Linked DNA regions of Granulicella sibirica. The protein of the gene in region 1 interacts with the protein of each later gene in a pairwise test. Links are inferred from orthologs where the notes say so. Each region holds a gene or a part of one and is shown on either strand. Other genes may lie near its edges.

The links.
Region 2: the proteins of accC (region 1) and ribD interact in binary tests that used the Escherichia coli proteins (3 or more experiments, as listed by UniProt). The link is inferred for Granulicella sibirica from one-to-one orthologs.

The regions. Positions count from the first base shown.
Region 1 is NZ_RDSM01000002.1:256,859-260,741, reverse strand. What follows is about bases 243-3,168. They hold accC (acetyl-CoA carboxylase biotin carboxylase subunit), read right to left. Parts: upstream 2,421-3,168; coding sequence 1,065-2,420; downstream 243-1,064. Other genes in these bases: GRAN_RS11970 (M24 family metallopeptidase), read right to left, coding at 3,068-3,168; accB (acetyl-CoA carboxylase biotin carboxyl carrier protein), read right to left, coding at 2,516-3,037; thiE (thiamine phosphate synthase), read right to left, coding at 402-1,037; GRAN_RS11990 (APC family permease), read right to left, coding at 243-320. In the rest of the region: more of GRAN_RS11990, read right to left, coding at 1-242; more of GRAN_RS11970, read right to left, coding at 3,169-3,883. UniProt on the Escherichia coli protein: This protein is a component of the acetyl coenzyme A carboxylase complex; first, biotin carboxylase catalyzes the carboxylation of the carrier protein and then the transcarboxylase transfers the carboxyl group to form malonyl-CoA.
Region 2 is NZ_RDSM01000003.1:871,918-875,747, reverse strand. The notes cover bases 320-3,192. They hold ribD (bifunctional diaminohydroxyphosphoribosylaminopyrimidine deaminase/5-amino-6-(5-phosphoribosylamino)uracil reductase RibD), read right to left. Parts: upstream 2,393-3,192; coding sequence 1,247-2,392; downstream 320-1,246. Other genes in these bases: GRAN_RS20340 (PP2C family protein-serine/threonine phosphatase), read right to left, coding at 2,411-3,192; GRAN_RS20350 (hypothetical protein), read right to left, coding at 877-1,185; GRAN_RS20355 (riboflavin synthase), read right to left, coding at 320-835. Outside these bases: GRAN_RS20360 (choice-of-anchor D domain-containing protein), read left to right, coding at 1-111; more of GRAN_RS20355, read right to left, coding at 188-319; more of GRAN_RS20340, read right to left, coding at 3,193-3,830. UniProt on the Escherichia coli protein: Converts 2,5-diamino-6-(ribosylamino)-4(3h)-pyrimidinone 5'-phosphate into 5-amino-6-(ribosylamino)-2,4(1h,3h)-pyrimidinedione 5'-phosphate.

The DNA of each region.
Region 1 (3,883 bases):
AGAAACTTCCCAAACGCTACACCGACCGCAGCAATCGTCCCCGTCTGAATGACAAGAAACAGAGTCCACCCATAAAGGAATCCCCACAGCGGCCCGAGCGCCTCGCGCAGGTAGACATACTGTCCGCCCGCCTTCGGCATCATCGCCGCAAGCTCCCCGTAGCTCAAGGCGCCAATGATCGTCATCGCCGCCGTCACCAGCCACGCCAGGATCAGAAGCGCAGGAGACCCCAGCGCGCGTGACATATCCGCCGAGACAATAAAGATCCCCGACCCGATCATCGAACCCATCACGATCGCCGTCGCCGAGAACAGGCCCATCCCCTGCACGAACTGCGGCGACGCCGCCTCGGATACCGGGCTCGTCTCTTCGATTCTTTGTCTATTCACGTATCAACAGTTCTACCGCAGAAGCGCGAGAAAGTCTCTCGCCACCCGCGACGGGCTCTCGCCCTTCGCCAGCAGACCAGAAATCACTGCCACGCAGTCCGCTCCCGCATCGATGACGCTTCGCGCGTTCTCACGCGTAATGCCGCCGATGGCCACCAGCGGCTTCGCCGTCAGCGCCCGCGCCATCCGCACACCCTCAAGCCCGACTACAGGAGCAGCATCGGCCTTCGTTCTCGTTGAGAACACAGGCCCGATGGCAACGTAGTCCGCGCAGCTCAGCTCCGCTGCCGCAACGTCTTCAGGAGTGTGCGTCGAAACACCAACGAGACGGCGATTCCCCACCACCCGACGTGCATCCTCCGGCCGCAGATCCCCCTGCCCGACGTGCACCCCGTCCCACTCCGCAAGCACCGCCAAGTCTGCGCGATCATTGCAGATCAAGCGGCAGCCGTTCCCGCCCAGAACCTTGCGGACAAGCGCGGTATTCCGCAGCACACTCTCCGGCATCGAGACCTTATCTCGATACTGCAGAAAGCCGACCCCCGCTTCTCGCATCTCCCACGCGAACGATTCCACCCGGACACCCAAAGAGGCAAGCAGACCCACATCGAGAATCGGGTACAGCCGTCCACCAAAGCAGTTCGTCATCAACTTCACCGTGTGGGAGTGCTCCGCCTAGCTCTGCTTCTGTCGTTCGAAAAAACGCTCCATGAACTTCGTATCGATCTTGCCCGATCGGAACTCCGCATCCTGGAAGATCTTCTGGTGCAGCGGAATCGTCGTGTGAATCCCCTCCACCACAAACTGCGAGAGCGCCCGCTGCATCTTGTTCATGGCCTCCTCGCGATCCTTGCCATGGCAGATCAGCTTCGCGATCAGCGAGTCGTAGTAAGGGGGCACCACGCCCTCCGCATACTGCGCCGTATCCACGCGAACGCCGTTTCCGCCCGGAACGTTATAAGCCGTGATCCGCCCGGCGGACGGCGTGAACTTCTCCGGATGCTCGGCATTGATGCGGCACTCGATCGCATGCCCACGAATCTCCACCGGCGACGTGATGATCGACGAAAGCTTCTCCCCCGCCGCAATGCGCAACTGCGCCTTCACCAGGTCGATCCCGGTCACCATCTCCGTAACGCAGTGCTCTACCTGGATACGGGTGTTCATCTCGATGAAGTAGATCTTGCCGTCCTCATCCATCAGAAACTCGATCGTGCCCGCATTCCAATAGCCGATATTCTCGAGCGACTTCTTGATGACCTTGCCCAGCTCTTCGCGAACTTTCGGCGTAATCGCGAGGCTCGGAGCCTCTTCAATCAGCTTCTGGTGCCGCCTCTGGATCGAGCACTCCCGTTCGCCCAGAGACATCACGTTGCCGTGCTCATCGGCCAGCACCTGGAACTCAATATGCCGCGGCTTCTCGATGAACTTCTCCATGTACATATCGCCGTTGCCGAACGCGTTCGCAGCCTCGGTCGTCGCCTGCTGGTACATCGAAGGCAGTTCCGCCGCGCTCCGGCAGATCCGCATCCCGCGTCCGCCGCCACCCGCAACCGCCTTCAGGATCACCGGATACCCAACCGACTTCGCCCACTCCAGCGCCTCGTTCTCGTCCGCGATCACGCCGTCCGATCCCGGCAGAATCGGCACCTTGGCCTTCTTCATCGTCTGCCGCGCGGTCGACTTCTCACCCATCATCCGAGTGACTTCCGGAGGAGGCCCGATGAACTTGATATTCGAAGCCCGGCAAACTTCGGCAAAGTTCGCATTTTCACTCAGCAGCCCATACCCCGGATGAATCGCATCCACATCCGTGATCTCCGCCGCCGAAATCACCGCTGGAACATTCAGATAGCTATCCGCACTCCGGTTCGGCCCGATGCAGATCGCCTCATCCGCAAACCGCACGTGCAGCGAATTCCGATCCGCCTCGCTATACACAGCAACGGTGCGGATCCCCATCTCTTTACAAGCCGAGATCACCCGCAGCGCAATCTCCCCGCGATTTGCAATCAATACCTTACGAAACATGCCTACCGAAGCCTTCTAAGTACCGTTCCCGCAACGCGCCCGCCATTGCTTTTGTTTTTCTGGTTGTCATTCCCGAAGGGAATCTGCATTTGCTCTTAGCTGGCCTTGATCGCAAACAAAGCCTGCCCATACTCCACCGGCTGTCCGCTCGAGGCGATCCTCTTCACCACTTCGCCCGCGACATCCGACTCAATCTCGTTCATCAGCTTCATCGCTTCCACGATGCACAGCACCTGCCCCACTTCCACGATGTCCCCGACCTTCACAAAGGCAGGAGCACCCGGCGAGGGCGAATCATAGAACGTCCCGACGATCGGCGACTTCACCTCGTGCACCTTCTCCTCGACCGAAGCAGCAGGAGCCTCCACCGCTGGAGCCGGAGCAACCGCAGCCGCAACCGGAGCAGCACCAGCCACCGGAGCCGCAGCCCCTGCCGAAGCCATTAGCCGGCTCAACTGCGCCATATCCAAAGCCGAAACCGCGGGTGCCGCAGGGGCCTCTCCCGCAAACTTGATCCGAACCTTCAGGTCCGCCCGCTCCATATCAAACTCGGCGATCTCATTCGCCTTCAGGAACTCGATCAGCTCCCGCAACTCATCCAGATTGTTTCCGTCCATCATCTCTCCCGCGCGAGTAGCGCAATTCCGTTACAGCTCGATCCAGGCCTTCGTGCTCGGGGTCAATACCTCTCCACCCGCAGCCGTCACCAGGACCATATCTTCGATCCGCACACCAAAAGCTTCCGGCACATAAACGCCAGGTTCTATTGTAATGACCATCCCAGCTGCAAGCACCTGGGTCTGCTTCGCCGCAAGCCGTGGCCCTTCATGAATCTCCAGCCCAACCCCATGCCCCGTCGAGTGGCTGAAATACCCATCCAACCCCACCCTCCGCAACACACTCCGAGCCGCCTCATCGACCTCGCCCGCAGTCACGCCCGGCGCGACCGCCGCAACCGCCGCCTCCTGCGCTTCCAGAACGGAATCATACACGTCCCGCTCCCCCGGAACGCCCTTCCGAGCCACGTTCGCCCGCCCGATATGCACCGTCCGCGTCATGTCGGACATGTAGCCGTCCACCACCACGCCGAAATCCATCGTCACAAAGCCGCGCCGTGGAATCTTCGCCCCCGAAGCCCGCCCATGCGGTAGCGCCGACCGCCCCCCGCTCGCCACGATCGTCTCGAAGCTCATCGCCTCCGCCCCGCGCAGACGAGCCCGATACTCCAGCTCCGCCGCGACCGCGAGTTCGGTCATCCCACCATCGATGAACCCAAGCATGTGCTCAAACAGCTCGCATCCAAGCGCCGCCGCCCGCCGGATGATCGCAATCTCGTCCTCATCCTTCACCTCGCGGATCCTGGCCACCACAGGCCCAACCTCCACGAACATCTCCCGCCGCGCCTTCGCCTTCACCGACTTCGAAAGCGCGCCACGCATCCGCCCAAGCGCCGCCACCGTCGT
Region 2 (3,830 bases), on another replicon or contig:
GGAACACCCGTCAGTACCGGCGGAACACCTGCGGGCACACAGACCCTCACGGTGACGGCGACTTCGGGCGGCGTCACGCATGCGGTGACGCTTACGCTGACCGTGGAATAAGAAGTGAGGATTGGCTGGACGTGTCCGGGGCCAGGCAAAGGAGTGAAGCACCTCCCCGGCCCCACACCGGTTGCCGCTAGTAGCCGTTTGCGAGCAGAAAGGCTTCGGTCAGTTCAACCTGCGCGGGCTTCTCGGCGCGCTCGGCATACTTCGACAGGACGTCGACCTCGATGTTGAGGAGAGATCCGGGGGCGAGGGTGCGCAAACTGGTAGCGGCGTAGGTGTGGGGAATGATGGCGATCTCGACCTCGTGCCCCTTGAGCGAAGCTACCGTAAGGGAGATCCCCTCGACGGTGATGGAGCCCTGCGGCACGACGTAGCGCGTGAGTTCCGGGGGGAGTTGGAGGCGCAGGCGCCAGTCCGTGGCCGGAGCGGCGGGGGTGATGGGGTCGAGCGCGAGAAGGGTTGCGGTGCCATCGACATGGCCCTGAACGACATGGCCACCGAGGGGCGATCCAGCAGGCGTGGGCAGCTCGAGATTGACCGTGGATCCCTGCTGAAGTAACGAGAGCGTGGTGCGGGCGATGGTCTCCGCGGCGAGGTCGGCGGAGAAGGCCGTCGGCGTTATGTCGAGCGCAGTGAGGCACACGCCGCTGACCGAGATGGAATCGCCGGTGCGGAGCCTCGATGCCAGCTCAGGCGCGGCGATGGTGATGCGAGTTGCACCCTGGGTGGGCGTGACGGCGAGGAGCGATCCTGTGGCTTCGACGAGTCCGGTGAACATGAATCAAGCCTAGCGCACTTAGCCGCAGGGCTGCTCGGATGCTAGCGTTCGACGACCTCTCGATGGCGACGCAGCCACCAGCAGGCGTCGGATCCGTCCTGGGGAAAGAGGGAGCGGCTGCAGCGCACGTCGGCTGTGCCGTCGGCGTAATACTCTTCCTTGTTTCCCTTGAGTGGAGCGACTACGGTCCGTGTGACCTGGACGGTGCTCATCCCTTCCCCATGCCTGAACTTCGCCCGCCATACGGCCCAGTCCCCAAGATAAAGAACGGCCGCGGCGACCGCCAGGCTAAGGAGGGCAATGATGGTAAAACGCTCGATAACCCCCTTCGTGATGTCACGCTGGCGCATCCCGGAAGGGTAGCAGACAGTCGGAGCGAATGCACTCCGACAAGAGAGGTAGTCGGCGGGTCTATGCGGGGGAAGGATTCCAAGAATCCCGCAGGTAACCGGTGACGCGGGCGTCCTCTCCTGAACCGTGTTCGAATGTGGTACGGGTGATCCGCTTGAATCTTTGCTCGAACAGGTAGGGTGAGCCAACGCCTGCAGCGAACGGAATGGCATCCGCGCCAAGCTCGGTCTCGGAGTAGAAAAGCACAGCTTTATCGACAAGATTTTGCGAGATAAAACTGCCATTCAGTGCGGAGCCTGCTTCGACGAGAAGGCTGAGAATAGTGCGACGGGCGAGGGCGTCCAGGACGGCTTCAAGACTGAGATGGCCGGAGTGGGACGGAATGGTTTCGACTTCGACACCCATGGATTGCAGCGCTTCTATCCGTTCTCCCGGGGCCTCTTCACTGCAAAGGAGGAGAACGTCGTTGGCGGTTGACCGGACGATTTCAGAAGACATCGGGATACGAAGCGCGGAGTCGAGGATGACGCGAAGCAAAGGACGCCGCCGAGGAAGGTGGGCGCGGTCGCCAAGGCTTGGATTGTCCGCGAGGATCGTTCCGATGCCGGTGAGGATCGCGTCCGAGGCATGGCGGAGTCGCTGCACGTTCGCTCGGGCCGCTGGGCCGGTCAACCAGTGGGGCGCGGTGACGGCGCGGTGCCTTGGTGGCGGGGCGAGTTTGCCGTCGACGGAGAGGGCGGCTTTGAGCGTCACGAGGGGACGCCGCCTTAAGATGAAATGGGCGAAGGCGTCGTTGAGATCACGGGCGGCCTGCTGAAGGACGCCCACAGTCGCGTCGATGCCGGCGGCACGGAGGCGGGCTATGCCCTGGCCACTGACCTGCGGATTTGGATCCTGCGTCGCGACAACGATGCGGGAGACCTTTGCGGTAATCAGAGCGTCAGCGCAGGGGCCGGTGCGCCCGTGGTGGGAGCAGGGCTCGAGGGTGACGTAGGCTGTACTTCCAGTGGGATCGATGCCGTGCGCGGCAGCCTGTTTGAGGGCGACAATTTCAGCGTGGTCGTACTGATCGTAGAGGTGCGCGCCTTCGGCGAAAATCTCTCCGTCGCGAACGAGAACGCAGCCAACGTAGGGGTTTGGTGAGGCCAGGCCGATCGTCTCGGAGGCGAGCGCGAGTGCCCGCTGCATGAAGTGTTCGTCGTCCATCTCTTCCACCCTACATCCTTAGGCCAACACTAAATCCGGGGACATGAGCGTGGTGGCCTGGTCTCCAGGCAGGAGTCGAGTGAGCGTGAGCACGGTGATGTCGTCATCCTGGCCGAAGGCTACGGCCTCATCTGAGGCTCGGGAGGCGGTGGGCGACTCGCCGAAGAGCAGGTTCAGCCGCTCGAAGCCGTAGAGTTCTCCTTCAGCGTTGCGTGCTTCGAGAAGACCGTCGGTGTAGAGAGCGAGATGGTCGCCCTCGCGCAAGCGGAGTTCGACCTCTTCGTAAGTCGTGGCCAAGTCGAGCCCGAGGGGGAGAGCACCCGGAAGATCTACCTCGTTCCTGTTGAGGATAGGCGAAGGATGGCCTGCGCTTGATAGGGTGCAGACGCCTTGCGGATTGATATGCAGGGCGATGCAAGTGGTAAACCCTCCCTGAAGACGGCCGTAAAGGCGGCGGTTGAGACCGGCAAGGATCTCGGCTGGACTGGTGTTGATCTCGACGAGGGTACGAATGGCTCCGACGATAAGAGAAACCGTCATTGCTGCCTTCAGGCCTTTTCCGCTGACATCTCCGAGCACGATCACCGTGGACTGGTCAGAGAGCGGGATCACCTGGAAGAAGTCGCCGCCGACCTCCTGCGCAGGCTTGTAGGCGCTGGTGAGAGAGAAGCCGGGAACGGTGGGCAGCGCCTCAGGCACGAGGATCTGCTGGATCTCGCGCGCGCTCTGGAACTCCCGCTCGAGCACGGCCTGGCGGCGGCTGTTTTCGAGGGAGTACCGAACCGCGGCGTAGATGATGGAAACGAACAGAAGGATGCGAAGAACCAACAAGAACGGGAACCACGCGCCAAAAATCGTCAGCCCGACAGTACTGAGCCGCGCGGCAATCGTCCAGTGCGTGTACCGAGCTCCTTGAGCAGTTGCATTCGAGATGCCATAGCTGACCGCGTTCAGCAGGGCGCAGATGGCGACGAACCAGCGCGCTGAGTCGAGTTGCTGTCGCCGGACCAGAGCAAGACCGACCAGGAAAACGGGAATCACTTCGAGCGGCACGATGATGGACGTGAAGAAAGCATCCGCCATCTGAAACTGTCTGCCCGTCAGAATATTGGGATAAAGAAAAAATAAAAAGCCGTCGAGGCTGCCGGCGATGATCGTGATCGCCGCTGCCACGCGGAGCGTGCGGGAGAGGCGCGGCACATCAACAAGTTGTAAAAGCCAGAGCAGTACGAACCACTGTGAAGCCTCGCGGAGCTGGATAACGATCTGGACGAAGAACATCAGCCATACGATCGGAAGGGGGGTCGTGAGGCTACCGACCGCCGACTCGATGACGAGCATTGCCGTGTAGATCGCGATCCAGAGAAGCGTCCGCTGACTTCGGTCGCGAATCCAACCGATCATGCTCAAAAAACCAGCAAGACCATAGAGCCAGATC